One region of the Bacillus vallismortis genome, then DNA from elsewhere that is predicted to be linked to it. Evidence: riboswitches for the same ligand, from Rfam matches in the RefSeq annotation. Region 1 holds a riboswitch; each other region holds the start of a gene.
What was found. A riboswitch is a leader RNA that binds a small molecule or an ion and turns the genes downstream of it on or off. The one in region 1 is predicted to bind S-adenosylmethionine.
Positions count from the first base shown of each region.

Region 2: linked by a shared signal. The riboswitch ahead of metN (methionine ABC transporter ATP-binding protein MetN) and the one ahead of metI (cystathionine gamma-synthase/O-acetylhomoserine thiolyase) in region 1 are both predicted to bind S-adenosylmethionine.
Region 3: linked by a shared signal. The riboswitch ahead of BV11031_RS20075 (5-methyltetrahydropteroyltriglutamate--homocysteine S-methyltransferase) and the one ahead of metI (cystathionine gamma-synthase/O-acetylhomoserine thiolyase) in region 1 are both predicted to bind S-adenosylmethionine.
Region 4: linked by a shared signal. The riboswitch ahead of mtnK (S-methyl-5-thioribose kinase) and the one ahead of metI (cystathionine gamma-synthase/O-acetylhomoserine thiolyase) in region 1 are both predicted to bind S-adenosylmethionine.

Region 1 covers NZ_CP026362.1:2,253,345-2,261,634, reverse strand. The annotation lists gene BV11031_RS12200 (ATP-dependent helicase) at 1-1,883, opposite strand, end outside; gene BV11031_RS12195 (hypothetical protein) at 2,003-2,257, shown strand; one part of gene BV11031_RS12190 (IS3 family transposase) at 2,368-2,641, shown strand; one part of gene BV11031_RS12190 (IS3 family transposase) at 2,641-3,518, shown strand; gene BV11031_RS12185 (GNAT family N-acetyltransferase) at 3,622-4,044, opposite strand; partial or broken gene BV11031_RS12180 (YjcG family protein) at 4,048-4,562, opposite strand; gene BV11031_RS12175 (esterase family protein) at 4,599-5,321, opposite strand; SAM riboswitch class I at 5,486-5,606, shown strand; gene metI (cystathionine gamma-synthase/O-acetylhomoserine thiolyase) at 5,675-6,796, shown strand; gene metC (cystathionine beta-lyase) at 6,789-7,961, shown strand; gene BV11031_RS12160 (GNAT family N-acetyltransferase) at 7,991-8,290, opposite strand, start outside.
Region 2 covers NZ_CP026362.1:185,904-194,193, forward strand. The annotation lists gene fadE (acyl-CoA dehydrogenase FadE) at 1-765, shown strand, start outside; gene BV11031_RS00945 (arsenate reductase family protein) at 877-1,233, shown strand; gene gcvH (glycine cleavage system protein GcvH) at 1,300-1,683, shown strand; gene BV11031_RS00955 (YusG family protein) at 1,739-1,975, shown strand; gene BV11031_RS00960 (toprim domain-containing protein) at 2,047-2,409, shown strand; gene BV11031_RS00965 (thioredoxin family protein) at 2,411-2,731, shown strand; gene BV11031_RS00970 (SCP2 sterol-binding domain-containing protein) at 2,839-3,183, shown strand; SAM riboswitch class I at 3,298-3,404, shown strand; gene metN (methionine ABC transporter ATP-binding protein MetN) at 3,510-4,535, shown strand; gene metP (methionine ABC transporter permease MetP) at 4,528-5,196, shown strand; gene metQ (methionine ABC transporter substrate-binding lipoprotein MetQ) at 5,210-6,034, shown strand; gene BV11031_RS00990 (carboxymuconolactone decarboxylase family protein) at 6,119-6,496, shown strand; gene BV11031_RS00995 (YuzK family famiily protein) at 6,689-6,826, shown strand; gene sufC (Fe-S cluster assembly ATPase SufC) at 7,020-7,805, shown strand; gene sufD (Fe-S cluster assembly protein SufD) at 7,823-8,290, shown strand, end outside.
Region 3 covers NZ_CP026362.1:3,791,345-3,798,390, forward strand. The annotation lists gene BV11031_RS20075 (5-methyltetrahydropteroyltriglutamate--homocysteine S-methyltransferase) at 1-1,115, opposite strand, end outside; SAM riboswitch class I at 1,201-1,307, opposite strand; partial or broken gene BV11031_RS22720 (hypothetical protein) at 1,651-1,904, opposite strand; gene BV11031_RS23210 (hypothetical protein) at 2,208-2,333, opposite strand; gene pepT (peptidase T) at 2,443-3,675, opposite strand; gene BV11031_RS20085 (LysR family transcriptional regulator) at 3,878-4,756, opposite strand; gene BV11031_RS20090 (YbhB/YbcL family Raf kinase inhibitor-like protein) at 4,888-5,394, shown strand; gene galE (UDP-glucose 4-epimerase GalE) at 5,509-6,531, shown strand.
Region 4 covers NZ_CP026362.1:2,072,116-2,080,405, forward strand. The annotation lists gene mtnE (methionine-glutamine aminotransferase) at 1-867, opposite strand, end outside; gene BV11031_RS11230 (carbon-nitrogen family hydrolase) at 962-1,741, shown strand; SAM riboswitch class I at 1,825-1,979, shown strand; gene mtnK (S-methyl-5-thioribose kinase) at 2,085-3,278, shown strand; gene mtnA (S-methyl-5-thioribose-1-phosphate isomerase) at 3,286-4,347, shown strand; gene BV11031_RS11245 (hypothetical protein) at 4,381-4,506, opposite strand; gene BV11031_RS11250 (methylated-DNA--[protein]-cysteine S-methyltransferase) at 4,597-5,094, opposite strand; gene kinE (sporulation two-component system sensor histidine kinase KinE) at 5,091-7,307, opposite strand; gene BV11031_RS11260 (acyltransferase family protein) at 7,560-8,290, shown strand, end outside.

The DNA.
Region 1 (8,290 bases):
TCGGAGCCTTTTTCTAGCTTGTTGCCTTCGTTCCCCCGTTTTTTTAAATACTCGGAGAAGCCCATTTTTCCTTCGGCGAAGGTGATTGCCTCAACCGGCTTCATCGTGCGGAGGCTTGCAAAAAATGGCACGATTTTCTTGATTTTATTGAGCTGGAACGGCTTCAGATCAGGGAGCTTGGCCAGCGCTTTAATCATGGAGCAGTCCTCGGTAATCGAGAGCGCCTTCAGTGTGTTCAAAGCGGATTGCTTTAAGAACAAGGCAGGCAGCAAGTGCTTAACCGCCTCAGTGTCATCCTCATTTTGGCTGGCGTACAAGTATGCAAGAATCTGGCGGACAATGCGTCTGCTGTAAAACGATTGGACACCGCGGTCAGCTGTATAAGGAATTGACGAATGATGAAGCCTTTCATATATGGCGCGGCCTCCGCTGTTTGTGCGGTAGAGAACCGCAAAGTCTTCAGGGGTTGCCCCGTTTTGAATTTTTTCTTTGATATCGGATACGACCATTGTGGCCTCTTCTTCTTCGTCATAAGGATAAAACAGCATAGGGACCTGGACGTCATCGCGTGCGGCTTCAAGCATTTTGGCATATCTGTTTTTGTTCTTTTTCACAACGATATCAGCACTGGAAACGATTGGGTGTGTTGACCGGTAGTTTGCGGTTAAATAAATCGTTTTCGCTCCGGGATAATCCTTCTGAAAATCAAGAATAAAAGATGGATTGCTTCCGCGAAACGCGTAGATAGACTGATCGTCGTCCCCGACGCAGCACAGGTTTTGCTCAGGGCTGGCGAGCATCTGCATGATTTTATATTGAACCGGGTTAATGTCCTGAAACTCATCAATCAATATATAAGTAAACCGAGATTGATATTGTTCCAGAAGATCCGGCTGATTGATAAACAATTCGTAGCAGGCAGAAGCCATGTCATCAAAGTCAAATTGGTTGTTTTCTTTTTTCTGGCGTTCATAATGTTCATATAATCGATAGACTTGTTTTTCCCACTCATCTTGTAAAGGGATGCGTTCATTCGGCACATAAGTGTTTTTCCAAAAGCCGATCTGCTGCAGCGCCTGATCAACGGGGAACTCTTTTTCATCTATGCCTTCTTCATAGAGTGCTTTTTTGATATATTGTTCCCGCTGCCACTCCATTTTCAGCAAATGCTCGCCGTTCCATTTGGCAGAATCATAGTGATACAAGATTTTATAAAAGAAGCTGTGGAATGTTCCGGTGACAAGTCTTCTGACTTTTGCCGGCTGTAATCCATACTGCTTCGCCATGCGCTCTTTCATTTCGGCGACGGCTTTTGTCGTAAAGGTGACAAGCAGCATATTTTCCGGCGCTATGCCTAAATGTTCAATCATGTGGGCGGCACGAGCCGTCAGCACGCGTGTTTTTCCGCTTCCCGCACCTGCAAGCACAAGCAGAGGGCCTTCTGTTTCCGTGACAGCTTTCAGCTGATCCGTGTTCAAGCCGACAGACGGAAAAAGGCTCGTATCAGGTTCTATTGTTTTTTGGACGAATGGTGTTCCGGGTTTAATGCTTCTCGGCCGCTGCCATTCCGCGACAGCTGGAGACGAGTCAGCCGCAATCGCTTTTCCCTTGGGCAAACGAAAGACACCGGATTCCTGATACTCTTCTTTTTTCTCCTCTTGAGCGGGTTTCGTTCCGCAGGCCTCTTCACATGCCGGAAAGTGGCCTGGCTGGCGGTGGATAAACTCCGGAGGATCAGCGATGTTGAGTCTTAACAAAACGGGTTTTCCGCAATGAGAACAAACTAAATGTCCTTTTATTCCTTCTTCAAAGAGGAATTGATAGTGTTCTCTCGAATATGTATATAAATGTATCGTTCGATCATTCAGTCGGGCGCATTTCAAAAAGGGGTCCTCCCAATCAAAAAAAGGTGTTCAATACAGACAAAGACTATCATAACAAAAGAAACGTGTTTCAAAAAGTATGTTTAAGGGAAAAGAGATAGCAGAAGGGTGGGTATCGTATGATATATGCAGGTCACATTCAAAACCAGCAATACGCTCAATATGCAAATCGAACGATCGGTCATAAGCAGGATTACGCCGGAACCGAAAAAATCAACTATGTTCCATTTCAGCGGGTATACAAGGAACTGGAGAAACAGCAGGAGAATCAAACGGCCGCTGAAAGAAAAGTGAACGAGATGAAACGTAAGCGCTCTCTTTATAAGATGTTGCGAGAAAAAGGGATGGGCACATATATTAATCGATATGTATAAAAAACCGTTCGCATCCGGGACTGACCCCATAAGATGAGACAAATAAAAACACCTTCAAGTTTGAAAACGGATGATTGTTATCCGAAATTAGACTTGGAGGTGTATTTTCTATGGGGACAAGAGTGAGTTATCCGCTTGAAGTGAAACAGAAGGCTGTAGAAATGAGATTGGCAGGCGTACCTATGAAAGAGATCATGCAGGAGTTGAATATCAAAAATAATACGCAGATTAAGACATGGGTCAGATGGTATAAGGCTGGTGATACACATCGATTTGAACAGCCTGTTGGTAAGCAATACACTTATGGAAAAGGTCCGGAGTATTCTTCCGAATTAGAGAAACTGCAGGCAGAGAATCGTTACCTGAGACAACAGAATGAAGTTTTAAAAAAGTACAACGAATTGGAAAGGAAGTTGATAGCAAAACGTCAGTCGAACTTGTAGAAATATTGCACAGCACAATGACCGTGCAGGATATCTGTATTCATTTAGGTATCTCTCGGGCGTCTTATTATCGTTGGAAGAAGAATCTGATGAAGGATCATCCCAAACGCCATTTGGAAAAACAAATCGGCACGTTGTGCCGAGAGCACAAGTATCGATATGGATATCGAAAAATCACAGCCATATTAAAAAAGGGAATGTGTATTAACCATAAAACGGTTCAGCGTATTATGCAGAAAAATCAGTGGCAGTGCCGGGTTAAGGTGAAAAAGCGCAAGAAGAATGGGCAGCCATATGCCGTGGTCGATAATATATTAGATCGGAACTTTCAGTCTGATCATCCTCTTGAAAAACTAGTAACGGACATCACGTATTTGCCTTATGGACAGAAGCAATTGTACCTTTCCAGTATATTGGATGTATACAATGGAGAAGTGATTGCTTTTACGATTGGAGATAAGCAGGACACAGACTTTGTCTTACACACACTTGATCAACTGCCAACACTGCCTGAGAACTGCGTGTTACATAGTGACCAAGGATCTGTGTATACATCTTACGAGTATCAGAAAGCTGTTAAAACAAAAGGCATTACCATGAGCATGTCCCGTAAAGGGACGCCCGCTGATAATGCCTCCATCGAATCGTTTCATTCCTCACTAAAGTCTGAAACGTTCTATCTTAACAGCATTGATCGAACCACGACCGCCATCGTAGAACGCACTGTCATAGAATACATTCATTATTATAACAATTTCCGTATTCAAACGAAACTAAACAACCAATCACCGATAAATTATCGGCAATTGGCTGTTTAAAAGGTGTTTTGATCCCTGTCTTAAAAACGGGGGTCAGTCCCATCCAGAGAACGGTTTTTTATGTGCTTGAAAAAATCCGGATCTCAATAGACCCGGATGCTGTTTAGTCTTTCATCATTTGTACGTGGGGAATGCCGGCATCGAGGAATTCTTTTTCAGAAATCACACGATACCCGTGTTTTTTGTAAAACGGAACAGCATGCGTTTGCGCGTTTAACATGAAGCCCGAAGCACCGCCGTCCGCGGCCGCTTTTTCGAGCGCTTTCATAATGATGCCGCCGACACCGGAGGAGCGGTGGCTTTTCAATACGCAAATCCGCTCTAACTTGCCGTAGCCGTCCTTCATACGCCATCTTCCGGCACCGACAGGCTTTTCGCCGTCATATACGACGATATGCTCAGACTCATTTTCAAGTTCGTCAATTTCTTCTTCAGCAGGCACGTTTTGTTCTTTGACAAAGACTTCTTCTCTTACATAAAATGCGTCTTTCATTTGTTGTTCATTTTTTGCGATAACTGCTTCCAAATATTATTCTCCTTTGCCTAGCAAAAAGGTTTCATATACGGTCCATGATCCGTTTTCAAGCTGGTAAAGTAAGTGAAAACGATCAATGATTTCTTCATGCGACACTTCCTGCATTTTTAATTGTCCCAGAACATCCGAATGCTCATCGTCGGAAAGATTTTGGCCGACCGTCACATGCGGGACAAAAGCGTATTCCTGTTCACCAGCCAGCACACCGGTGTATAGTTTTTCATTGAGTGTTTTTAATTCTTCCGTCGGTTCTGCTTTGATGTAAATGACATTATTGACAGGCGCAAATGAGCTGTATTTTGTCAATTTGAGAACGACCGGATGGGACTCCCTTGCGATGGCTCTCAGATGTGATACTAGCTGATCGGCTTTCTCCTCCGCCAATTCAAACGATGATCTCAGCGTCATATGGGGCGGGATCAAGGAATAGCTCGGATCATAGCGCTTTCTGTAAGAGTTCGCAAGGTCTTGGAGTTTTTTGATGGAAATAAAACGATTCCGTATTTCATATTATGTCCCTCCTGGAAATAAAGTATGATTGAGTATTAAAGCATTTTTTTCAGCGCCGGCGTGATAAGCGGCTGCCAGTATGTCCATTTGTGGTCTCCTTCAAATGGCTCATACTCATAATCTGAAAGCTTCTTCTCCAGCAGCTGTTTCAGCTCACGGTTCGGTTCTGTAAAGTCCAGAATGTTCCCGTCAGTCGTGTGGACGTCAGTTTCTTTCGTGCCGATTTGGTGATAAATAGAGAGGTGTTCAATATTGTCCGATTGCTTCACGGCCTCCAATACATGCTTGTCAACATAGGGAGACTGCATAATGATGTTTCCGAACATATTCGGATAATCGAGTGCTGTCATGAGCGATATGGTTGCTCCGAGCGAATCGCCGATTAGCGTGCGTCCGTAGCCGACATGATAAGTAGGATACTCATCATCCGCAAACGGTACGAGCTCATGGGCGATGAACCGTTTATACGCCGAAAATTTGGAGCCCTCCGGATGATAGGTTTTTCTGCGTTCATCAACATCCTTATAAGGAACACCGATAATAATACTCCGGTCAATTTCACGTTTGGACAGCAATTCCTCGACCTGCCTGCCAATTCTCCCCAGCCTGAAATAATCGTGGCCGTCCTGCGCGATAATAACATGGTATTTATAAAGAGGGGAGTAGTTGGACGGCAGATAAACGAGCAATGTCATTTCCTCGTTAAGCTCTTTCGAAAAGAATTTCTTTTCTTGCACTGTGCCGTTTTTCGGTGCCATAATACATTCCTCCAGGACAACTAGACTTTCTTGCGTTTTCCATTATTGTACCATGAATTATTAGAAATTTCTCTCTTTAAACCGTTCGGAACTCGAAGAAAAAAGTATTGAAATAAACTGCGAATTAAGTTAATATAAAACAATCAGAAAATTGAAATCGATATTTCTTATCGTGAGAGGTGGAGGGACTGGCCCTTAGAAACCTCAGCAACCGGCCTGTTTTGCATATGTGCAAAGCGCCAAGGTGCTAAATCCAGCAAGCGTTTTATGCTTGGAAGATAAGAGGAAGCGTTTAAACCCCTTCTTCTTATGAAGAAGGGGTTTTTTATTTTGAAAAGGGAAGGTGCAGCTATATGTCACAGCATGTTGAAACGAAATTAGCCCAAATCGGGAACCGAAGCGACGAAGTAACGGGGACAGTGAGTCCTCCTATTTATTTATCAACAGCATACCGCCACAGAGGGATCGGTGAATCAACCGGATTTGATTATGTCCGCACAAAAAATCCGACACGCCAGCTTGTGGAGGACGCGATCGCCAGCTTAGAGAACGGAGCGAGAGGGCTTGCCTTCAGTTCGGGAATGGCGGCCATCCAAACAATTATGGCGCTATTTAAAAGCGGAGACGAACTGATCGTTTCATCCGACCTATATGGCGGCACGTACCGCTTGTTTGAAAATGAATGGAAAAAATACGGCTTGACCTTTCATTATGATGATTTCAGCGACGAAGACTGTTTACGCTCCAAGATAACGCCGAATACAAAAGCGGTGTTTGTGGAAACGCCGACAAATCCGCTCATGCAGGAGGCGGACATTGAAAAGATCGCCCAGATCACAAAAGAGCACGGTATTCTGCTGATCGTTGATAATACATTTTACACACCGGTCTTGCAGCAGCCGCTTGAGCTGGGAGCCGACATTGTGATACACAGTGCAACCAAGTATTTAGGCGGGCATAACGACCTGCTTGCAGGGCTTGTCGTTGTGAAAGATGAACAGCTTGGAGAAGAAATGTTTCAACACCAAAATGCCATCGGTGCTGTCCTGCCTCCATTTGATTCATGGCTTCTCATGAGAGGAATGAAGACGCTGAGCCTCAGAATGCGCCAGCATCAGGCAAACGCGCAGGAGCTTGCGGCGTTTTTAGAAGAGCAGGAAGAAATTGCGGATGTGCTGCATCCCGGAAAAGGCGGCATGCTGTCCTTCCGTCTGCAAAAAGAAGAGTGGGTGAACCCGTTTTTAAAAGCGCTGAAGACCATTTGTTTTGCGGAAAGCCTCGGCGGGGTGGAGAGCTTTATTACATATCCAGCCACACAGACGCACATGGATATTCCTGAAGACATCCGCATCGCAAACGGGGTTTGCAATCGTCTGCTGCGCTTTTCGGTCGGAATTGAACATGCGGAGGATTTAAAAGAAGACCTAAAACAGGCGTTATGTCAGGTCAAAGAGGGAGCTGTTTCATTTGAGTAATCACAATTGGACGCTGGAAACCCAGCTCGTGCACAATCCATTTAAAACAGACGGTTCAACAGGGGCCGTCAGTGTGCCGATCCAGCATGCATCAACATTTCATCAATCTTCATTTGAAGAGTTTGGCGCATATGACTACAGCCGCTCAGGCACGCCGACAAGAACAGCGCTCGAAGAAACCATTGCCGCACTGGAAGGCGGAACGAGAGGATTGGCTTTTAGCTCAGGCATGGCTGCGATCTCGACAGCATTTTTACTTCTGTCACAGGGCGATCACGTTCTTGTGACAGAAGATGTATACGGCGGAACCTTCCGCATGGTGACAGAGGTGCTGACCCGGTTTGGCATTGAGCATACGTTTGTCGACATGACGGACATGAATGAAGTGGCGCGGAATATCAAACCAAACACGAAGGTCATTTATATGGAAACACCGTCAAATCCGACACTTGGGATTACTGATATAAAAGCGGTGGTTCAGCTCGCAAAAGAAAACGGCTGTTTGACCTTTCTGGACAATACCTTCATGACACCGGCACTGCAGCGGCCGCTTGATCTCGGCGTGGATATTGTGCTTCACAGCGCAACAAAGTTCTTGAGCGGACACAGCGATGTGCTCTCAGGCCTGGCTGCTGTCAAGGATGAAGAGCTTGGAAAGCAGCTGTATAAGCTGCAAAACGCATTCGGCGCCGTCCTTGGCGTGCAAGATTGCTGGCTTGTGCTGCGCGGATTAAAAACATTGCAGGTCCGCTTAGAAAAAGCAAGCCAAACAGCGCAGCGGCTTGCGGAATTTTTCCAGGAGCATCCGGCGGTGAAACGCGTGTATTATCCGGGTCTGGCTGATCATCCGGGCGCTGACATTCATCAAGGCCAGTCGGCGGGAGCGGGCGCCGTGCTATCATTTGAGCTTGAAAGCAAAGATGCCGTTAAGAAATTAGTAGAGAATGTATCACTTCCGGTCTTTGCTGTAAGCCTTGGCGCCGTGGAATCGATTTTGTCCTATCCGGCAACGATGTCTCACGCGGCAATGCCGAAGGAAGAGCGTGAAAAACGCGGCATCACAGACGGACTGCTCCGTCTCAGTGTCGGTGTCGAAAACGCAGATGATTTGAAACGTGATTTCGAACAAGCGCTGAAAGAAATTGCGCCAGTGGCGGTTCGTTAAAAAAGAAGCCGGGGATGGCCCGGCTTCTTTTACTGTTCATCATCTGGATTCAGAATCGCGAGTACTTGGTGATCCTCCCAAACGCCGTTGATTTTCACATTTTTACGGGCAATGCCCTCTTTATGAAACCCCGCTTTTTCCAATACACGCATCGATCCGAGATTGCGGGGCATCACACCGGCTTCAATACGGTGCAGTTTCAATTCGTGAAACGCAAAATCAACAATCAATTTGACGGCCTCTGTCATCAGGCCCTTTCCATTATGGGCTTTGTCTAAAAAATACCCGATGAACGCCGTTTGCAGCGCCCCGCGGATGATTTGAAAGAG
Region 2 (8,290 bases), 2.1 Mb from region 1:
CTCAAGGACGGCCGGCAAATCGCCAAGTCAATTGCTGAATACGCCATTGAATGCTCTCTAAATAAGGTATTCGGCTCCGAAACGCTTGATTATATCGTTGATGAAGGCGTGCAGATTCATGGAGGCTACGGTTTTATGCAGGAGTACGAAGTGGAAAGGGCTTATAGGGATTCAAGGATCAATCGAATTTTTGAAGGCACAAACGAAATCAACCGGTTAATCGTGCCAAGCACCTTCCTGAAAAAAGCGCTTAAAGGTGAATTGCCTCTATTTGAAAAAGCACAGTCGCTTCAAGAAGAACTCATGATGCTTATGCCTGAAGAGCCTGGCAGCGGCGTTTTAGAGCAGGAGAAATATATAGTGAAGCAAGCCAAAAAAATCGCGCTGTTCGCCGCCGGTCTCGCCGCGCAGAAGTACGGAAAAGCCATCGACCGCGAACAAGAAATTCTTGTCAACGTGGCGGATATCGTCAGCAATGTGTACGCAATGGAATCAGCCGTGCTGAGAACGGAAAAGGCCATTGCCGCGCAAGGCGGAGAAAAAGCGGCGCAAAAAGTGCTGTATACTGAAATTTTCGTTCAGGAGGCCTTTAACGAAATTGAAGCGCACGCGAAGGAATCCCTCATCGCAATGGAAGAAGGAGATTCACTCCGCATGATGCTTTCCGCTCTGCGCAAGCTGACGCGCGTCACACCTAAAAACGTGATTCAGAAAAAACGCGAAGCGGCAGCGGGCGTTTTCGAAGCTGAAAAATATATTGTTTGATTGGCGAAGAGCTCCGCGTGCGCGGAGCTCTTTTTAAGAAGCACTGTTTTAGGTTTTTAAAACAAACTGTGTTAAAATAACCACGATTATTTTATCGAGGGGGAAGAAGAGATGTCGTTAACTTTTTACTGGTACCCTAAGTGCGGAACGTGCCGCAAAGCAAAGAAATGGCTTGAAGATCATGGAAAAGAAATAAACGAAATACATATTGCAGAGCAGCCTCCAAGCAAAGAAGAACTAAAAGCGCTTTATGAAAAAAGCGGGCTGGAGCTCAAGAAATTTTTCAACACGAGCGGCATGAAATACCGTGAGCTGAATCTCAAGGAAAAGCTGTATCACATGTCAGAGGACGAACAGCTTGAACTGCTTGCTTCAGACGGAATGCTGATCAAACGCCCGCTTACAACAGACGGCGAAAAAGTGACAGTCGGTTTTAAAGAAGACCAATTTGAAGAAAACTGGGCTTAAGGTCAATTTTTTTTGAAAAGTATGGTATCTTCTTATTATAGTGCTGTAAAAAATGGAGGGATTCAATTGAGCATACCTAAAGATTTGCGTTACTCAGGAGAACACGAGTGGGTAAAAGTTGAAGGAGAAAAAGCCAGAATCGGGATTACACATTTTGCCCAGTCCGAGCTAGGTGATATCGTGTTTGTCGAACTTCCTGAAGTGGGTGCTGAAATCAAAGCGGACGAGCCATTCGGCAGCGTTGAATCCGTTAAAACGGTATCTGAGCTTTATGCGCCGATTAACGGAACTGTTGTGGAAATAAACGAAGATCTTGATGACAGTCCGGAATTCGTCAATGAATCTCCGTACGAAAAAGCATGGATGATCGTCGTTGAGCCGTCTGACGCTTCTGAAATTGAAAAACTGATGACAGCAGAACAATACGAAGAGATGACACAGGAAGACTAAAACAGGATAGCTGTAAAGGCAATTGGACACGCTAACGTTATGGGAGGTGTCCAATATGGCTTTCAGCAAACAAAAGCTCGATGTCACCAATGATGTGACAGGCCGCTTTCAAAATGGCCGGCTCTCGTTATATCATGAAAATGAGAGGATCGGACAAATGACAAGCATGAATGAATATGAGCTTAAATCCGGTTATTCCTTTGAAAATGAGAAGTTTTATAAGACAGCTGACGTGGTCTCAGGAAATGACGCAAAATATGTGGACTGTGACTACGAAAATGGCTGGTGTTAATGATGGCGGTGAATTTCACTGCCTTCTTTTACAATCTGAACGTTTCAAATTTGACGCGGCAGGTGAAGAAAATGGATGAGCTGGAAAAGGTTTTGATTGTCGAAGGGAAATCAGATAAAGAGAAAATCGAAAGCGTCTTGAATGAACCGGTGCGCATTATCTGCACAAACGGAACAATCAGCCAGCTGAAGCTTGAAGAATTGGCTGACGAGCTTTACGATAAAGACGTCTATATATTGGTTGATGCTGATGAATCAGGCGAGAAATTGAGAAAACAGCTGAAAAGAGAGTTTAACGAAGCCTGCCATCTGCATATCGACAGAGCCTATAAAGAAGTCGAGGCTGCGCCCAGGCACCATGTCGCCTCTGTATTGCTGCGCGCGAATTTGAATGTCCATACTATTTTTCTTGAAAGAAAGCCCCGAGGTGTATAGCATGAAAGAACTCCAGGAACATGAACTTGAGCACATTTCTGATGATGTGTATCTTCTATATTTATATACTCCATTTTGCGGCACTTGCCAGCTTGCAAGCAAAATGCTGACAGTCGTGAAAGAAATGCTGCCTGATGTCGCCTTCTATCAAAACAATGTCAATTATTCTCCGACTTTCGCAAAAGCGTATCAAATTGAGAGCGTTCCTTGTTTTCTGCTGTTTAAAGGCGGAAAAGTGGTCGAAAGAGGATATGCGTTTCATTCCGTTTCTTATTTATATGAGCTGATCAAACAAAAATCATCTTCCGCATCCCATTTATGACATATTTCTCAGCACATTCCAATGAAATTGTCGTTCGTTTTATAAAGGGGTTCATATGCTAAAGAGAGAAATGTCTATGTATGACCAACAAATAGGAGGTTGTACATATGGAGAAAGCGGAAGTTTTAGAAGATGAGTATCAGCATCTGTTTTTAAGACCCCTTTTGAGCGCTTCAACATTGCTCATTACCTTCCAAGGAGAAACAGAAGCCTTAACCGTCTCAATAAACGAACAGGGAGAAATGAAAGAAATTTCTCAGCGCCAAACGTCCAACCTGACCTTTTACGGAAACCAATCCGAAATCATTCATTTATTGCACGGAGATATTTCCCTTCAGCATCTGATTCAGAGCGGAAGCCTGAAAGTTAAGGGGTCCTTCAGAGCCCTGTTAAAGCTAGAAGCGATTCTCTGGCTGACGAATGGTTTTTTTCAGAGGATTGCAAAGAATTAAAAAATAGCAAATTATTATAATAGTAAAAGTTGACATCATTTATTTTATTGACATGCAAACATCCCCCATGCTATTCTACATTAAGAATTTCCGGACGAAAAAGACTATATATTTCTCTTATCAAGAGAGGTGGAGGGAAGTGCCCTATGAAGCCCGGCAACCATCAACGCTGTTGAAATGGTGCCAATTCACACGAAGCGTTCAGCTTTGAAAGATGAGAGAAAGGCGTTTTATATAAGCCTTTCTGCTCACATGTGCAGAAAGGTTTTTCTTTTGCAGAAAATCCCGGAAGATTTCTTAGAATAGTGTTAAGGCAGGTGATTGCTTTGATCAATCTTCAAGATGTTTCAAAAGTCTATAAGTCGAAACATGGAGATGTCAATGCTGTCCAAAATGTCTCGCTTTCCATCAAAAAAGGTGAGATTTTTGGAATTATAGGATATAGCGGAGCTGGAAAAAGTTCCTTAATCCGTCTGCTGAACGGCCTTGAGAAACCAACCTCAGGAACCGTGGAAGTAGCGGGAACCAAGATTAATGAAGTAAACGGACGCGGGTTAAGAAAAGCACGCCATAACATCAGCATGATTTTCCAGCATTTCAATTTGCTGTGGTCGCGGACGGTCAGAGATAATATCATGTTTCCTCTGGAAATTGCCGGGGTGAAAAAGAACGAGCGTATCAAGCGCGCCAATGAACTGATTAAACTGGTAGGTTTAGAAGGAAAAGAAAAATCTTATCCTTCTCAGCTGAGCGGCGGACAAAAGCAGCGTGTCGGAATCGCCAGAGCGCTCGCAAACAATCCGAAGGTTCTCCTATGTGATGAAGCGACATCAGCATTAGATCCGCAAACGACTGATTCAATTTTGGATCTATTGTCCGATATTAATGATAGACTCGGTTTGACAATTGTGCTGATCACGCATGAAATGCATGTGATCCGCAAAATCTGCAACAGAGTCGCTGTCATGGAAAACGGAAAGGTTGTGGAAGAAGGCGAAGTTCTTGATGTCTTCAAAAACCCGAAAGAAGACATGACAAAACGGTTTGTTCAGCAGGTGACAGAGCCGGAAGAAACGAAGGAAACGCTTCAGCACCTTCTTGATGAAACAGCATCAGGAAAAACGGTTCAGCTCACATTTGTCGGTGATTCGGCTGAACAGCCTCTGATTACAGAGATGATCAGAAACTTTAATGTCAGCGTCAATATTTTGCAAGGGAAAATTTCGCAAACGAAGGATGGAGCTTACGGTTCACTGTTCATCCACATTGACGGTGACGAGGAAGAAGTGCAAAACGTGATCCGGTTCATTAATGACAAACAGGTAAAAGCAGAGGTGATCACGAATGTTTGAAACATATTTTCCGAATGTTGATTTAACTGAATTGTGGAACGCGACATATGAAACCCTTTATATGACGCTGATCTCTCTGCTGTTTGCTTTTGTTATCGGGGTGATTCTCGGCTTGCTGCTCTTTCTGACAAGCAAAGGGAGCCTCTGGCAGAATAAAACGGTCAACTCTGTGATTGCGGCTGTTGTCAACATATTCAGATCGATTCCGTTCCTCATTCTAATTATTTTATTGCTTGGTTTTACGAAGTTTTTAGTCGGCACGATCTTAGGGCCAAACGCCGCATTGCCGGCGCTGGTGATCGGCTCGGCACCGTTTTACGCGCGCCTCGCTGAAATCGCGCTGCGCGAGGTAGACAAAGGTGTTATCGAAGCTGCCAAATCAATGGGAGCCAAGACGTCTACGATTATTTTCAAAGTGCTGCTTCCTGAATCTATGCCGGCTCTCATTTCTGGCATCACGGTGACGGCGATCGCTTTGATCGGCTCAACGGCAATCGCCGGGGCCATCGGTTCAGGCGGCCTTGGAAACCTTGCGTACGTAGAAGGCTATCAGTCGAACAATGCTGATGTTACCTTCATTGCTACTGTGTTTATTTTAATCATCGTATTTATTATTCAAATCATCGGTGATGTCATAACAAATATTATAGATAAACGATAAGGGAGGATTTACAATGAAAAAGCTATTTTTAGGTGCACTATTGCTTGTATTTGCAGGAGTTTTGGCTGCCTGCGGTTCGAATAAAGGCGCAGAGTCTGGCAAGAAAGAAATTGTCGTTGCTGCGACAAAAACACCGCATGCGGAAATTTTAAAAGAAGCTGAACCACTGTTGAAAGAAAAAGGCTATACGCTGGAAGTGAAAGTGCTTAGTGATTACAAGATGTACAACAAAGCTTTATCTGATAAAGAAGTGGATGCGAACTACTTCCAGCACATTCCTTACCTTGAGCAAGAAATGAAAGAAAACACAGATTACAAACTTGTGAATGCCGGCGCTGTTCACTTAGAGCCATTCGGTATTTACTCTAAAACATACAAATCGCTGAAAGACCTTCCAAAGGGTGCGACAATTATTCTGACAAACAACGTGGCTGAACAAGGCCGTATGCTTGCAATGCTTGAAAATGCGGGGCTAATCACACTTGATTCTAACGTGGAAACAGTTGACGCAACTTTGAAAGACATTAAGAAAAACCCGAAAAACCTTGAATTCAAAAAAGTAGCGCCTGAAGTAACGGCAAAAGCATATGAAAACAAAGAAGGAGACGCAGTCTTCATCAATGTAAACTATGCGATCCAAAATAAATTAAACCCTAAAAAAGACGCGATTGAAGTGGAAGCAACGAAAAACAACCCATACGCTAACATCGTCGCAGTAAGAAAAGGCGAAGAAGATTCTGACAAGATTAAAGCGCTGATGGAAGTTCTTCACTCTAAAGAGATCAAAGACTTCATCGAGAAAAAATACGACGGAGCTGTGCTTCCTGTCTCTGAATAAGACTGAAACCCCGGATGAGAAATCCGGGGTTTTTTTCGGGTATTTTCCTAAAAGCTGTTCATAATAAAAAGGAATGTTAAACAGATGGAGGGATTTTCTTTGAATCAAGACAGAGGAAGCATGCAGGACGCGCTAAAAGAATATAAATTAGGTTTAGGCACATTTGAACAAAAGATGCCGCTGATGGGAAGAAAGTTTAATGAGTTTACCGAACAATGCTTTGCCGGGAATTCACTGACTGAGAGAGAAAAACAGCTGATCGCCCTCGGAATCGCAATCAATGCCCAGGATGAATATTGCATGATCTATCATACAAAAGGCTGTCTTGATGAGGGAGCGACAGAGGAGAATATTCTCGAAGCCGTAAGTGTGGCAGCGGCATTCGGAGGCGGCGCGGCTCTTAGCCAAGGCGTAACAGTCGTCCAGCAGTGCATAGAGGAATTTGGAAGCACCGCGCATTAAGAGAAGGAATGTTCCGAAAAACCATTCTCATTTGAGCTGAAAGGATGCTTTCGTCTCATCTGCCGTTATTTCGAGCCGTTTCCTTTTTGCAGCTTCCATCGCAGCGTTGTTACAATAGAAGCAAATAAATGAAGGGATTGATTTATTATTTGTAACAGCCAGGATAGACTGAACCTCGATTATACGTCAGAAATGGAAAAAGCGATGCAGCTGTCTCACGGAATTGGATACGAGGAATACGGACGCCGGCTGGAAACAAGACTGAGAGTAGAGCGGCAGAGAGAGCTTGATTATAAAAAGAGCAAGCGGATTTCTGCGGGAGCTTATTGAGAAAATCAATCTTCTAAAAAAGGGTGGGAATCCACTCTTTTTCTTTTTCAATCGCTTTAATAAAGTGCTGATCTTTGTTAAACTTGAGAAATGTGCGAGGCACGATAAAAAGTTGTATTTACTTTTCATTTGTTATAAAATTAGAATGAGAATAAAATGAGAATAATGATTATATATTTTTGGAGGTATAGATATGGCTGCTTCAACATTAACGATCAAAGATCTTCACGTTGAAATCGAAGGGAAAGAGATCTTAAAGGGTGTAAACCTTGAAATAAAAGGTGGAGAGTTCCACGCAGTAATGGGACCAAACGGAACTGGTAAATCCACTCTTTCAGCTGCTATTATGGGGCACCCTAAATATGAAGTAACAAAAGGCAGCATCACGCTTGACGGCAAAGATGTACTGGAGATGGAAGTGGACGAGCGCGCGCAGGCGGGTTTATTCCTAGCCATGCAGTATCCAAGTGAAATCAGCGGTGTAACAAATGCCGACTTCCTTCGTTCAGCAATCAATGCGCGCAGAGAAGAAGGCGATGAAATTTCTCTCATGAAATTCATCCGCAAAATGGACGAAAACATGGAGTTCCTTGAAATGGACCCTGAAATGGCACAACGTTACCTTAATGAAGGATTCTCAGGCGGGGAGAAAAAACGCAACGAAATCCTTCAATTAATGATGATTGAACCAAAAATCGCCATCCTTGATGAAATCGACTCAGGCCTTGATATTGATGCTCTGAAAGTCGTATCTAAAGGGATCAACAGAATGCGCAGCGAAAACTTCGGCTGCCTGATGATCACTCACTATCAGCGCCTGTTAAACTACATCACTCCGGATGTTGTTCACGTTATGATGCAAGGCCGCGTGGTGAAATCCGGCGGTGCAGAGCTTGCACAGCGTCTCGAAGCAGAAGGTTATGACTGGATTAAACAAGAACTTGGTATTGAAGACGAAACTGTAGGCCAAGAAGCGTAAGCGTTAGGGGGATTAACATGACACTAGATACAAAACTATCCGTAGATCAGGAGTATCTCAAAAGCTTTTCCGAAAAGCATCAAGAACCTGCCTGGCTGAAAAACCTGCGCTTACAGGCTCTTGAACAAGCTGAGGATCTGCCGATGCCGAAGCCTGATAAAACAAAAATCACAAACTGGAACTTCACAAACTTCGCGAAGCATACAGTTGATAACGAACCGCTTTCTTCATTAGAAGACTTGACTGATGAAGCAAAAGCGCTGATCGATATTGAAAACGAAGATAAAACATTATACGTGCAGCGTGACCAGACGCCGGCATACCTTTCTCTTTCTCAGGAATTGAAGGATAAAGGCGTCATCTTCACTGATATTCTGACGGCTGCACGCGAGCACAGTGACTTAGTGGAGAAATACTTTATGAAAGACGGCGTGAAGGTTGATGAGCACAAATTAACTGCGCTTCACGCGGCTCTTGTTAACGGA
Region 3 (7,046 bases), 1.5 Mb from region 1:
GCGATGTCGATGACGTGGCGCAGCTTCGCCCATTGCTGCTCTTCTGTCAAAAGATTGCCTTCTTCCGTAGAGGCGAAACCGCACTGCGGGCTGAGGCACAGCTGATCCAAGCTGACAAAGCGCGCCGCTTCATTGATTCGCCGCTTCACATCCTCGGGATTTTCCAACTCGCCGTATTTTGATGTAACCAAGCCGAGCACAATTTGCAGATCCTTGCGTTTCACGAAACGGAGCGGATCAAAATTTCCTGAGCGGTCATCATCATATTCCAAGAACAGGCCGTCTAAGTGTAAGCCGTCCAAAATCGTTTCCGCTACAGCGTCATAGCCTCCTGATGCCGCCCAAGTCGACTTGAAGTTGCCGCGGCAAATGTGCATTGTGATTGTTAAATCATCAGGCCGGTCAGCCACTGCATCGTTAATCGTTTTGGCGAACAAGGCAGGCAATGTCTCAGGGTCGCCGCCGAGGGCACGAACGACCTCTCTGCCTTTTTCCTCAAAGAAGAGAGACCATGACGTGTCATCTAGCTGAAGGTAGCGGCATCCAGCGTCATAGAAAGCGATGATTGCTTTTTTGTACGCTTGGGCCAGATCATAAAAGTATTCCTCTTGGTCGTCATAAATTCCTTTATCGGCCTTTTCACCGAAAAACAGCATATTCGGGCTCGGAATCGTCAGCTTTGGTGTCGCATCACCGGCAATCTTATGTAAAAATTGATAATCGGCAAGCGCTGGGTGGTTCGTAAAATCGAGTTTTCCCGTCACTTTGATGCTGCGTGCTTTTGTTTTCACATTATGGAATTGAATCCCTTCAGCCGGGATGAACGGCTCCACACCGTCAAGCCCTTCGAGAAAATCATAATGCCACCAGGAACGGCGGAATTCACCGTCTGTTACCACCTCGAGTCCGATTTCTTTTTGTTTTTCCACAATGCGGCTGATTTCCTTGTTTTCGATCTCACGAAGCTGTTCCGCCGTGATCTCGCCGGCCGCTTTTTTTAACCGGGCTTCTTTCACCGGAGCGGAGCGCAGTAAACTGCCGACATGATCGGCGCGGAAAGGGGCTTTGCGTTGTTTTTCTGTTTTTTGTCCTGCAACATTTGTTTGTTGAGCCATGCGATTCGCCTCTTTTCTAGAAATATGGTAAGCATGAAAAAAGCTCTTCCTTTGAGTAAGGAAGAGCTTGAATAATCAAATCTCCGCCTCATCTGCAAGAACGCAATGTTCTTAAGGATTTAGCACCATTCTGTTTGAAACAGCGGTTGCCGGGTATCATAGGGCCAGTCCCTCCACCTCTCTTGATAAGGTAAAACGTCATATTTGCATTTCAATTATCTTAATATTATTACTTTTGGATCAATTGTCAATACTTTTTCAGAAAATACTTTCGGCTTTGTCGCTACATAAGATATTAGCAGTTAGCGAATGGGCGTGTAATTCAGCACATCCACCTCGTTTGCAATCTGCAAATGACAGGAATCCTATCCTTCAGCTGAGAATCATACCTCTACATGTTGACTCATAGATAAATGGCTCATTGCTAAGTGATTGCGGATAGTAGGCGATAGAAATACTGCTGGTTGTTCTTATAGTGAAAATGGAAAAGAAAAAAGCTGCGTGATTCAGCAGCCTTTTCAGTTGAAATATCGTGTTAGGAAAGATGCATCCGGCGTTTTTGGCGGATGGCGTCAAGGTCGATTAGGTTGTTTTGATGAGGTGCGGCTGCTGGCTGAGGGCTTGTCTTTTGCGGTTTGCGGCGATTGTCTTTGCTGAAAGAAAAAAGAAGATAGCCGCATAATGCGATGATAACAACTAGGATCATGTTACATACCTCCCAAAAAAGTTTTGGTATTCTCTATTGTACGGATAAATGGTCAAAAAGTATTCAAAAAATTCAAAATAAATCCAATGTTACATAGCTGCCCCTCTAAAACAGTCTAACCTGATAGCCTGAAAATAGTCTTATATCATGGTGATTTCTCTTGTTGATGATTGGTTCTATCGTTACTATCGACAGAAAAATAAATTCCTTTATATTACTTTTAACCTAAATTTACGTGATTCCAATTGCCTGTTTTTGGATGTTTTTTTCGTGCTTGTTTGATGTATACCCTATTTTGCGCCATTGAACACAAAAAACCCAAATCACGGAGCATTTGGGTGGTACGAGGAAACGCAGATAGTGGTTTTGGGGAATGGGATGACTGATTAGAAGAAGCGTTTGAACATTTTTCTGATTTTTTGAAATGCGCTTGATTTCTTTTGGATGATAGGCGGACGGGTCATGAACCATTTTTTTAATAGACTTTTTGCAGCAATTGCATGTTTTGTCATTGTTTCTCCTCCTCAACCGTTGATACTTGTTTTACGGAGGACGCATGAGAAATGTTTCATTTTCACGTAAAAAACCAGTCCTTTTTTGGACTGGCTTTGGCATTAGGCATTATGCCTGTTCTTCAAACAGCTTTGCAATCTCAATGATGACGTTGACGGCTTTGACCATGTTATCGGCTGAAATGTATTCGAATTTGCCGTGGAAGTTTTCTCCGCCGGTAAAGATGTTTGGCGTCGGGAGTCCCATATAGGACAGCTGGGAACCGTCCGTTCCGCCGCGGATTGGAGAAATTTTTGGTTCGATGCCGAGGTTTTCCATCGCTTGCTTTGCAATGTTGACGATTTCGATGACAGGTTCGATTTTCTCTCTCATGTTGTAGTATTGATCGTTCATATCAAGCTGAATCCGGTCTTGTCCGTATTCGTTTTGCAATTCCTCGACGACACGCTTCATCGTTTGTTTTCTGCTTTGGAAGTTCTCTTTGTCAAAGTCTCTGATAATGTAGTGCAGCTTTGTTTCCTCTACATCTCCTTGAATGGAGAGCAGGTGGTAGAAACCTTCATAGCCGTCTGTATACTCAGGCGCTTCGTCTGCCGGCAGCAGGCTGTTGAGCTTCATCGCGATTTTCACGGAGTTGATCATTTTTCCTTTTGCGGTGCCGGGATGTACGTTGTTGCCTTTGACTGTGATTTTTGCGGCAGCGGCATTGAAGCTTTCGTATTCAAGCTCGCCAAGCGGGCCGCCGTCAACTGTATAGGCGAAGGACGCATTGAATCGTTTCACATCAAATTTGTGCGGCCCTCTTCCGATTTCTTCATCCGGCGTAAAGGCGACTCTGATGGTGCCGTGTTTGATTTCAGGGTGTTTGATGAGGTAATCCATGGCTGTCATGATTTCGGCAATCCCGGCTTTATTGTCCGCGCCGAGCAGGGTTGTGCCGTCTGTGGTGATGAGTGTGTGGCCCTTATAGCCAGTTAGCTCTGGGTATTGATTAGGTGACAGGATGACCTGCAGCTTTTCGTTCAGAACGATGTCTTTTCCATCATAGCTTTCAACGATTTGCGGATTGACATTTTTGCCGGTAAAGTCTGTGGCGGTGTCAACATGGGCGAGAAAGCCGATTGTCGGAACGTCTTTATTTGTATTGGAGGGAAGAGTCGCCATGACATAGCCGTTATCATCAATGGTTACGTCTTGCATGCCGATTGATTTCAATTCATCAACAAGCATATTTCCTAACGTCAATTGGCCGGGTGTGGAAGGGCAGGTGTCGACCGATTCATCAGACTGTGTATCGACTTTTACGTATGTAGTAAACCGTTTCATGATTTCTTCTTTCATTTCCAATCATCTCCTTTGTCTTATCTTATCATGGCGGGGCGAGACATTTCTATTGCACAATACCGTTACGAATGGCAAACACGACTGCCTGTGTCGGTCTTGGAATATAGGGGCTCATCGCCATGTCATCAAATCCTTTCTGCATGAAGCATAGCGAATATCGGAAAAGAAAACGTCAACCGGCAGATTGATTTTTCAGATGCTATACTTGTTCGCGCTGCATAAAGTCATGTAACATAGCGTGAAAGTGCTGAATGTCCTCGTTGTTTCTTTTCCACATAATAAACGTCTGGGACGCCGGCAATTTAAGTTGCGGGGGCGTGCTTACAGCCATCAGCTTTTTTTCTGCCTCTTCCTGCTTGATGATGTAGGTGAGGAGGAATGATGCCCCCATTCCCGCTTTTATCATATGGACAGCCGCATCAATCTGCCCGGCAGCCATCGTTTGAAGGTGAGGGTAATGTGAACGGATGTTGTATAAAAAAGCATCCTCATATGCAGGGTGATCATGCGTGAGAAGCCGAAAATGGCTGAAGATAGAAGCAGCATCAGCAGTCGTGTTTTCCTGGAAAGGAGCCGCCAAACACAGCGTGCCTTCGCATATGTGCTGATAATAGAGCGTGTTTGCGTTCGGATCTTTCCGCGACAAACCAATATCAGCTTCATTTTGTTCCACCGCTTTTTTGATCTCATCAGATCCAGCCACATGAGTTGAAAGTTCAACATGCGGGTGTTTTTGGATATAAGCCGGGAGAAAACGAGGCAAGATATAGGACGCAATGTAGGGATGGACGGCCAGTGTAAGTGAACGGCTGTATCCTTGCTTCCATTGGCTGACTTTTTGCTTTCCCGCTTGGTATACATGGATCATTTCTTTGGCATAAGGCAGAAACAGCCTGCCTTCGTCAGTCAGGACGACGCGTCTCCCGGGATGCAAAAACAGCCGCATGTCCAGTTCATTTTCTAATTTTCGTATATGTTGAGAAACAGCCGGCTGGGTGAGGTAAAGACGCTCAGCCGTTTCTCTGAAGTTCTCTGATTCCGCTGCGACGATAAAGGTTTGCAGCCATTTTAAATCCATAACTTATCTCCTTCACTGCAAGTAATCAATAACAAATTGTTAAGTGAACATACGCATTTGCTTTTCACTGATTATACATCCATTCGTTTAGTATACCTATAGAATGAGAAAATAGAGAGAGGGATTCATATATGAACATATACGTAGAAGCAAATCCGTATTTACATGACAAGTTTTCAAAATACACTGATGAAAAATATAAAAGAGAAGGGAATCCATTTGTATCCTTTCCGATTCGTTTTGAGGACGTCCCGCCCGGCGCAAAGACGCTCGCGCTTACTTTCATTGATCATGACGCCATTCCCGTATGCGGATTCAGCTGGATTCACTGGACAGCGGCAAACATTCCGGCGCGCATCGCAGAGCTTCCTGAGCATGCGAGCGAGGAAAGACAGGACTTGATGATACAAGGGCAAAACAGCTTTGCTTCACCGCTTGCGGGAAGCTGCAATCCAAAGGTGATTCATCAGTATTGCGGGCCGACACCGCCTGACAAGGATCATGCTTACACGCTGACGGTCTATGCTTTAGACACAGAGCTGAATCTTCAGCAGGGCTTTTATATGAATCATCTCTATCAGGAAATGAAGGGGCACATTCTCGCTGAGACCTCTATTGAAATACTGGCAAGGGTGTAAGAAGAATATGAACAAATGATTAATAAACGATTAAACTTCTTGAAAATGGATGTGGAAAGCTTCTGAAAACTTTATAATAGGAAACAATACATTCTCTTTAGGAGGTTATACATCATGGCAATACTTGTTACAGGCGGCGCGGGGTACATCGGAAGTCACACATGTGTTGAATTATTAAATAGCGGCTATGAGATTGTCGTTCTAGATAATCTGTCGAATAGTTCGGCTGAGGCGCTGAACCGCGTCAAGGAGATTACAGGAAAAGATGTAACGTTCTATGAAGCCGATCTATTGGACCGGGAAGCGGTAGAAACAGTCTTTGCGGAAAACGAGATTGAAGCTGTGATTCACTTTGCGGGGTTAAAAGCAGTCGGTGAGTCTGTTGCGATTCCGCTCAAATATTATCATAATAATCTCACAGGAACGTTTATGTTATGTGAGGTCATGGAGAAATACGGTGTTAAAAAAATCGTGTTCAGTTCGTCCGCGACAGTCTACGGCATTCCGGAAACATCGCCGATTACGGAGGACTTTCCGTTAGGCGCGACTAATCCTTATGGACAGACAAAGCTTATGCTGGAACAAATTTTGCGTGATCTATATAAAGCCGACAATGAGTGGAGCGTTGCGCTGCTTCGTTACTTTAATCCGTTCGGCGCGCATCCAAGCGGACGGATCGGTGAAGACCCGAACGGCATTCCAAATAACCTCATGCCATATGTGGCGCAGGTAGCGGTAGGCAAGCTGGAGCAATTAAGCGTATTCGGAAATGACTATCCGACAAAAGACGGGACAGGCGTACGCGATTATATTCATGTCGTTGACCTCGCAGAAGGCCATGTCAAAGCGCTGGAAAAAGTATTGAACACCACAGGAGCCGAAGCGTACAACCTCGGAACAGGCACAGGCTACAGCGTGCTAGAAATGGTCAAAGCCTTTGAAAAAGTGTCAGGAAAAGAGGTTCCGTACCGTTTTGCGGACCGCCGCCCTGGAGACATTGCGACCTGCTTCGCAGATCCCGCAAAAGCCAAGCGGGAACTGGGCTGGGAAGCAAAACGCGGCCTTGAGGAAATGTGCGCCGATTCCTGGAGATGGCAGTCTTCTAATGTGAATGGGTATAAGAGTGTAAAATCATAAACAAAAGGACTGGGGGTTTCCCCCAGTCCTTCTTTCTATTGATCTAAGTTTACTTCAAATGTAAATGGATTGATTGTTATATCGTAATTTTCGGAAGATCCTTCTAATATAATTTTTGCTGTTTTGCTTTCGATTTTAGGGAAAACAATAACCCCTTCAGTGTTAACTCCTGGTAAGATTTCACTTTGAATTTTAGGATAACTTGATAGGTCGTCTTTACGCTCAAGCTGTTTATTATCAGCGATGATTTTGGCATTGAAGTCATAAAAATTGATTTCATCTTGTGATTTGTTTTCTATCTTAACATAAAGACGAGTTTCTTTTTCCGCAAGTTCAACTTTTTGAAGCGTAAGTGCAAATCCGTGCTGGTTCTGTGTTTTATCCACGTTAATTGTTTTTTGAGCTGGGGCGAAAGCTGTTGCATAGTCGCTTTTTTCAATGGAATCGGCAATGATTCTCGGCGCTGAAACAGAACCACCCAATGCGTTTTCACCATCATATTTGTCTTTCACCGT
Region 4 (8,290 bases), 180 kb from region 1:
TTGATCACCTAGCAGTGCCGCCGCTGCAGCCTCCTGAGTCGCTCTGAAAAGACTGACAAACATATGGTCTTGATACAGATTGATCGCTTCAATGACCGAAGCGTTTCCGACGGCAAAGCCGATCCGCCACCCCGCCATATTATACGTTTTTGACAGCGTATAAATTTCAATGCCGATATCCTTCGCACCTTCAGTCTGCAAGAAGCTTAACGGCTTACAGCCGTCAAATCCTACAGCGCCGTAAGCAAAATCATGAACAACACAAATCCCGTTTTCTTTTGCAAAACTCACGGTTTCTTCAAAAAAACCGGAGGTAGCAACAGCTCCAGTCGGATTATTCGGATAATTCAAGTACATCAATTTCGCCTGTTCTCTCACTTCAGCGGGGAATTTGCTGTAATCAGGCAGAAACGCCCTGTCCTTTACGAGCGGCATCATTTCCATCTTCGCTTTCGCGAGTGCCACACCTGACCAGTAATCAGGATAGCCCGGATCCGGAACTAAAATCGTATCTCCGGGATTCAGCAAACATTGCGGGAGCTCAACCAGACCGGCTTTTCCGCCGAATAATACAGCGACTTCCGTCTCCGGGTCAAGGTCAATGCCGTATTCTCTTTTATAAAATGCCGCCGCTGCTGATTTCAGGCTGTATGAGCCGCGAAAAGACGAGTATTTATGATTGTCAGGATCAGCAACGGCTCGTTTCATTTCCTCGACGATATGTTCCGGAGTCGGCTGATCCGGATTTCCCTGTCCGAGATTGATGACGTCATGTCCTTCTGCAAGCTTTCGGTTCACTTTTTGCACCAAAGAAGCGAAGAATTGCTTAGGCAGCTCCTTTAATACATGAGACTGTTCAAATTTCATCTATTCTCACCTTCTAAAAAAATCTTGAAATGATAGTCCATCATCATATATGGTTAAATGAAAAAAGTAAAGAAAAATGTGGAGTGATCAAAAGATGAAATGGACCATATCTTGCCTGCAATTTGATATTTCATACGGAAAGCCTTCAGAAAATATCAAAAAGGCTGAATTCTTTATCGAAAAAGAAAGCAAACACGCGGATGTTCTTGTTCTTCCTGAACTATGGACGACCGGCTATGATCTGGCCAACCTTGATGAGATCGCCGATAAAGACGGGCGTTCTGCTCAGAGCTGGCTGAAGAAAACAGCAAAAAAACATGGCGTCCATATTGTCGCCGGATCGGTTGCTGTCAGAAAGGATTCCGATGTTTATAATACAATGTACATTGCGGATAAGGAAGGACAAATCATTAAAGAGTACAGGAAGGCCCATCTTTTTCAGCTGATGGATGAGCATGTGTATTTATCAGCCGGCTCCGAAGATGGATATTTTGAGCTTGATGGCGTCAAAAGCTCAGGATTGATCTGTTATGATATCCGTTTTCCGGAGTGGATCAGAAAACATACGACAAAAGGCGCCAACGTGCTGTTTATTTCTGCGGAATGGCCTCTTCCCCGCCTTGATCATTGGAAAAGCCTGCTTATTGCGCGGGCCATCGAAAATCAATGCTTTGTCGCTGCCTGCAATTGCACTGGGTCAAATCCAGATCATGAATTTGCCGGGCATAGCCTGATTATTGATCCATGGGGACGTGTACTTGCTGAAGGCGGCCGGGAAGAAGGCGTTGTGCGTGCGGAAATTAACCTTCAGGAAAGCGTTGAAGTTCGGGAAAGCATCCCTGTTTTCGATGATATCAGAAAAGATTTATATTAAAAAATAGATTGACAACTCACTAAAACACCTGTTACTATGTTCATCAACTGATAAATTAGAATTGTTTAACAAGTGAATATATTCTCTTATCGAGAGTTGGGCGAGGGATTTGGCCTTTTGACCCCAACAGCAACCGACCGTAATTCCATTGTGAAATGGGGCGCATCTTGTTCGCGCCGAGACGCTTGTCTCTAAGGCACGGTGCTAATTCCTTCAGATCTGATCTGAGAGATAAGAGAGGCGGACATAAATGTTAAGCCTCCTTCTCTCTGAGAAGGAGGCTTTTTTACGGCCATTCAGCTGCAAACATATCAAAGAGATTACATAATTGGAGGTTATGACAATGGCAGTCACAAAAACACCTTTATACGAAACGTTAAATGAAAGCTCCGCTGTGGCGTTGGCGGTGAAGCTTGGCTTATTTCCAAGCAAAAGCACGCTGACATGCCAGGAGATCGGCGACGGCAACTTAAATTACGTTTTTCATATTTATGATCAAGAACATGACAGAGCATTGATTATTAAGCAGGCGGTTCCTTATGCAAAAGTCGTCGGAGAAAGCTGGCCGCTGACAATCGATCGCGCCAGAATCGAAAGCAGCGCTCTCATCCGCCAAGGCGAGCATGTCCCTCATCTCGTTCCAAAAGTGTTTTATTCTGACACAGAAATGGCGGTTACCGTCATGGAGGATCTTTCTCATTTGAAGATCGCAAGAAAAGGGCTCATTGAAGGTGAAACCTATCCGCACCTGTCACAGCACATCGGTGAATTTTTAGGCAAGACCCTTTTCTATTCTTCAGATTACTCGCTTGAACCTAAGGTAAAAAAACAGCTTGTTAAACAGTTTACAAATCCGGAGCTGTGCGACATTACGGAAAGGCTTGTTTTTACAGACCCTTTCTTTGACCATGACACAAATGATTTTGAAGAAGAGCTTCGTCCTTTTGTCGAAAAGCTCTGGAGAAATGACAGCGTCAAAATCGAAGCGGCTAAACTTAAAAAGTCTTTTTTAACATCTGCAGAAACGCTGATTCATGGTGATTTGCACACAGGGAGCATTTTCGCCAGCGAACATAACACAAAGGTGATTGATCCTGAATTTGCTTTTTACGGACCGATCGGCTTTGATATTGGCCAATTTATCGCCAACTTATTGTTGAATGCACTCAGCCGTGACGGAGCTGACAGAGAGCCGTTATATCACCATGCCAAGCAGGTCTGGGAAACGTTTCAAGAAACATTCACTAAAGCTTGGGAGAAAGACAGTCTCGATGTTTACGCGAAAATCGACGGTTACCTTACTGATACGTTCAGCCATATTTTTGAAGAGGCGATCGGTTTTGCGGGCTGCGAGCTGATACGCCGGACGATCGGCCTTTCCCATGTGGCTGATCTGGATACAATCGCGCCGTTTGATAAACGAATCGACAGAAAACGGCTGGCGCTTGAAACCGGCACAGCCTTTATCGAAAAACGTTCGGAATTCACAACGATCACGGATGTTATTGAATTATTCAAGCTACTTGTGAAGGAATGATCCATTCATGACCCATTCATTTGCTGTTCCTCGTTCTGTTGAATGGAAGGAAACAGCTATACTCATTTTAAATCAGCAAAAACTTCCGGAAGTGACGGAATATTTGGAACTGACGACCAAAGAGGCTGTATTTGACGCCATTGTCACACTCAAAGTAAGAGGCGCTCCCGCCATCGGCATTACGGCTGCCTTTGGACTTGCGCTTGCCGCCAAAGACATTGAAACAGATGATGTCACGGAATTCCGCCATAAACTTGATGGCATCAAACAGTATTTAAACCGTTCACGGCCTACAGCCATTAATTTATCTTGGGCCCTTGAGAGACTGAGCCAATCGATCGAAAATGCCATTTCCGTAAATGAAGCAAAAACGAACCTTGTCCATGAAGCGATTCAGATTCAGGTCGAGGATGAGGAAACGTGCCGGATGATCGGCCAAAACGCCCTGCAGCTTTTCAAAAAAGGCGACCGGATTATGACGATCTGCAATGCAGGCTCTATAGCGACAAGCCGCTACGGAACGGCGCTCGCTCCATTTTACTTGGCCAAACAAAAGGATTTGGGACTGCATATTTTCGCCTGTGAAACAAGGCCAGTCCTTCAAGGTTCACGACTTACTGCGTGGGAGCTGATGCAAGGGGGCATTGATGTCACTCTGATTACAGACAGCATGGCTGCTCATACGATGAAGGAAAAACAAATTTCCGCCGTCATCGTCGGAGCCGATCGAATTGCTGGGAACGGTGATACGGCAAATAAAATTGGAACATACGGTCTCGCGATTTTAGCAAATGCCTTTGATATTCCGTTTTTTGTCGCCGCACCATTATCTACATTTGATACAAAAGTGAAAAGCGGCGCTGATATTCCGATAGAGGAACGGGATCCAGAGGAAGTAAGGCAGATTTCCGGAGTCCGGACCGCACCATCCGATGTGCCTGTCTTTAACCCCGCTTTTGACATTACACCGCATCATCTCATTTCAGGAATCATCACAGAAAAAGGGATTATGACCGGTAACTATGAAGAAGAAATTGAACAGCTGTTCCAAGGCGAAAAGGTTCACTAAAAAACCGCTGGACTTTGCTCATTATGGGCCGAGTCAGCGGTTTTTTTGTTTATTTTTATTGATATGAATGATTTCATCTTTTTGAGCGCTTGATAAGATATGCAGTTTCACAAACAGTTTGGCAAAACCGGCAATTTTTTCAGAGCGGCTCGGCTTCAATGGCTTTGTCCTCCTTTTTCATCAGACCAACTTTTTTAACTTAATAAAATGATATGTCGGGCAGTAAAAAAAGGGAACGTGCCATATGTTTTATTTTTCGTTGTAGGAGATTTGCTCGATGTTCAGCAAAAATGCTTTAAGGTCGGTTTTGCTCCCGGCGTATCCTGTTAACGCGCTGTTTTTGCCGATGACTCTATGGCATGGGACGAAAATTGGCAGGTCATTTCGCTTATTCGCCTGTCCGACGGCGCGCACCGCTTTCGGGCTGCCGACCGCAGCGGCAATGTCAGCATAGCTTCTCGATTCTCCGTATGGTATCATCGTCAGCGCCTTCCACACTTTTTGCTGAAAAGGGGTGCCCTTTTGGCTGAGCGGCAAAGAGAATGTCTTTCTTTCGCCGGCGAAATAGTCATGAAGCTGGGCTTTCGCTTCCGCTAAACATGGCGTTTCCTTGTGTTCTGTGTGCTGAACGGTTTCTTTCCAATCCATCCAATCTTCCTGACTGAGAAATAGACGGGTAATCTGGCCATCCTCCTCGGCAATGATAAGTTCCCCGAGAGGCGTTTCCGCTGTCGTATAGTAGCTCATTCATCAGTCCTTCTTTCTTCAGCATTCTGTCTGACGGGAAGTGTAAGGTGGAAAACGGTGCCCTTGCCTTCTTCGCTTTCTACCATGATCTCGCCTTGATGTTCTTCAATAATTTTATAGCTTACCATTAGCCCAAGTCCAGTTCCCCGTTCCTTTGTCGTATAAAACGGTTCACCTAGGCGCCTTACTTTATCTTCTGACATTCCGACCCCCTCGTCTTTTAAGGAAATGAGAACATGATCTTGATCCAAAGTCCTTATCGTAACTGAGATGTTTCCGCCGTCAGGCATCACTTCGATGGCATTTTTTAATATATTGATAAATACTTGTTTTAGCTGATTCGGTTCACAGTAGATGGGAGGAATGTCGTCCATTAAATCAAGATGCATTTGTACGTTGCTGAGATTGGCTTGCGCGTTCAGGAGGTCTACGGTGTCTCTCATAATTTGGGTGACATGTTTTTCTTCATACATGATGGCCTGGGGCTTGGCTAAAATCAAGAATTCGGTGATGATGGATTCGATGCGCTTTAGCTCTGAGGTGATCACGTTGAAGTAAAGGGCGTAGTCTCCCGCCACACTTCCTTTCAGGAGCTGTATAAAGCCTTTAAGTGCTGTCATCGGATTTCTGATCTCATGAGCGATGCCGGCAGCGAGTTCGCCGACAACATGAAGGGTATCCGACTTGCGCAGGCGTTCCTCCAGTTCTTTTCGCTCCGTTACGTCTTTAAAGATAGCCAGGTTCATGTTTTGAATAATATTTCGTTTAAATGAGAATTCAAGTTTTCTATTATCGCTGCTGCTCAGCAAGAACGGAATTTCGTTGTCCATTTCATCAAAATTAATCTGTCTTGCCGGTGATGCAAGGTTTTCTATATCGTACGAAGAGATAATATCTAACAGGCTGTGCTTTTTTATCTCTTCATGTGACAGGCCTAGAATTTTGCTTGCTAACGGGTTGGCGTCAATGATCCTGTATTGATTGTCGAACAATACATTGCCATCCATTGAGCCGTTGAACACTTTTCTGAATTTCAGCTCGCTTTCCCGAAGCTCTTTTTCCATCCGCTTTCTGTCGCTGACATTTCTTAATATCGTCAGATGCTGGTTTTCGAGTATGGTTCGCTTTGACGTAAATTCGAGTTCTTTAAACTGGCCGTTCCCCATTTGAAACAGCATCTCTTCTCTAATTTCTCCGTATTTTGCGTATTTCTTTTTCGTTATGCTGTATTTGCGCTGCGAATGAACGAGAAAATCACAAAGCTTTCGTTTCAACAGCAAATTCATCGGCAGCTCGAAGATTTTACAGGCGGATTGATTCGCCTTCACGATTCTTCCGTCATTTGACCAGATGATAATGGCGTCCATCGCATTTTCAAATATTTCTCTGAAACGCTCCTCACTTTTAAATAGCTGAAGCTCCATAGACCGCTTCTCTGTGATATCCCTCATAATGGACATATAAAAACCGCTGATGATGTTAGATGTAATCGTGAATTCAAATAGCTTATGGACTCCTGAACGAAGCTTGACGGGCAGCTCCCCCTTCGCTTTTCCCTTGCGGTTGAGCGTCTTCCAGGTATTATCGAAATCTTTATGTGAGCCGCTGTCTATGAATTCATATAATGATAAATGAGACAGCTCATTTTGATTGATTTCAAAACTTTTACAGAAGGACAAATTGGCGTCAATAAAACCGCCATCTTTATCAAACAGGACGATTCCGTCAACAGCTCTGTCAAACAAGTCCTTAAACAGCTGTTCATTCATAGAGAATTCCCGCTCCAGAATCTTCTTGGAAGATATATCTCTCATGACAACAAAAAAGAAATCCTCGCCAATTCCTCTTTTGGCCAGAAACTCTATGTATTTTATCGCTCCGCCATCAAGCCTGACCGGCACCTCCTTCCATAGGAAACCTTTCTTAAAAAACTTCTTTACAGCAAGGTTCAGCTCATCCTTTGGAATAGAAAACAAAAAATCCAAAACGGAGCGATTCTTCAAGTCTTCCGAATCAACTTGAAGCATCCTCTCCGTGGCTTCATTGGCCTGAACGATTCGCAATTCATTATCACATATAAAAATAGCATCGAGCGTATTGTTGACAATCACTTGATGCTGATTCAATTCCTTTTTCAGCCGTGCATTTTCTTCTTTGAGGCGCTTCAGTTCTTCCCGCAGCTCTGAATTTGTCTGGGCATCAAGAGTTTCCATGCGCGTACACTCCTTCTTCAAAACCTATCCCTCAATATTTCTACAAAATGCGGAAACTTCCTTCATTTGCCCTATAAGTTTCAGAAAATTTCAGTGTGATGACATAACGAAGACATTTTCTACGTTCCTTACCACCACTTTACATCGTCCTAACAATCAGCTGTTTTTTTCATTCGTTTTTCCTCTTTTATTTTAAAATAGATACCAGCAGGGAATAATCTCTTAGTGACTGATGAAAGAGAAGGTGATGCTATGAGTAAATCGCGTGACAGTTATTTTGATAATGCCAAATTCTTATTGATATTCCTTGTTGTATTCGGTCATATTCTTCGTTCTTTTATTCATGATAACAACTTTATGCTCTACCTTTACAAGTTCATTTACACATTCCACATGCCTGCTTTTATCCTTGTCTCCGGTTATTTCGCGAAAGGCTTCAAACGCGCCGGTTATGTGAAAAAGCTGGCGGTCAAGCTGATTATTCCGTATTTGATTTTCCAAATCATCTATTCCGTCTTTTATTACATGATGCAAGACGAAAGCATAGCAAATGTGAATCCGATTGATCCGCAATGGTCGTTATGGTTTCTCGTAAGCTTATTTTTTTGGAACCTGCTGCTTTATCCTTTTTCAAAGCTTTCAAAGCTGTGGGCGCTGTTTGTCAGCTGCGGCATTGCCGTGCTGATCGGTTATCTAGACTTTGTCAGCAGCACGCTGAGCCTGTCGCGAACATTTGTATTCTTGCCGATGTTCCTTGTCGGGTTTTATTTGAATAAACATCATTTTGATTTATTGAGGTCCAAGCGAGGCAAACAAATCGCGCTTGGGGTGCTTGCCGCCGTATTCGTCATCTGCTGGGGCATTGACTTTGACTATTCTTTTCTGTTCGGCTCTAAACCGTATTCTTCGTTTGGAGACGTTACCTTGGCAAGCGGGCTTTCCCGAATCGGCTGGTATGTACTCGCCTTTGCGGCAACCTTCAG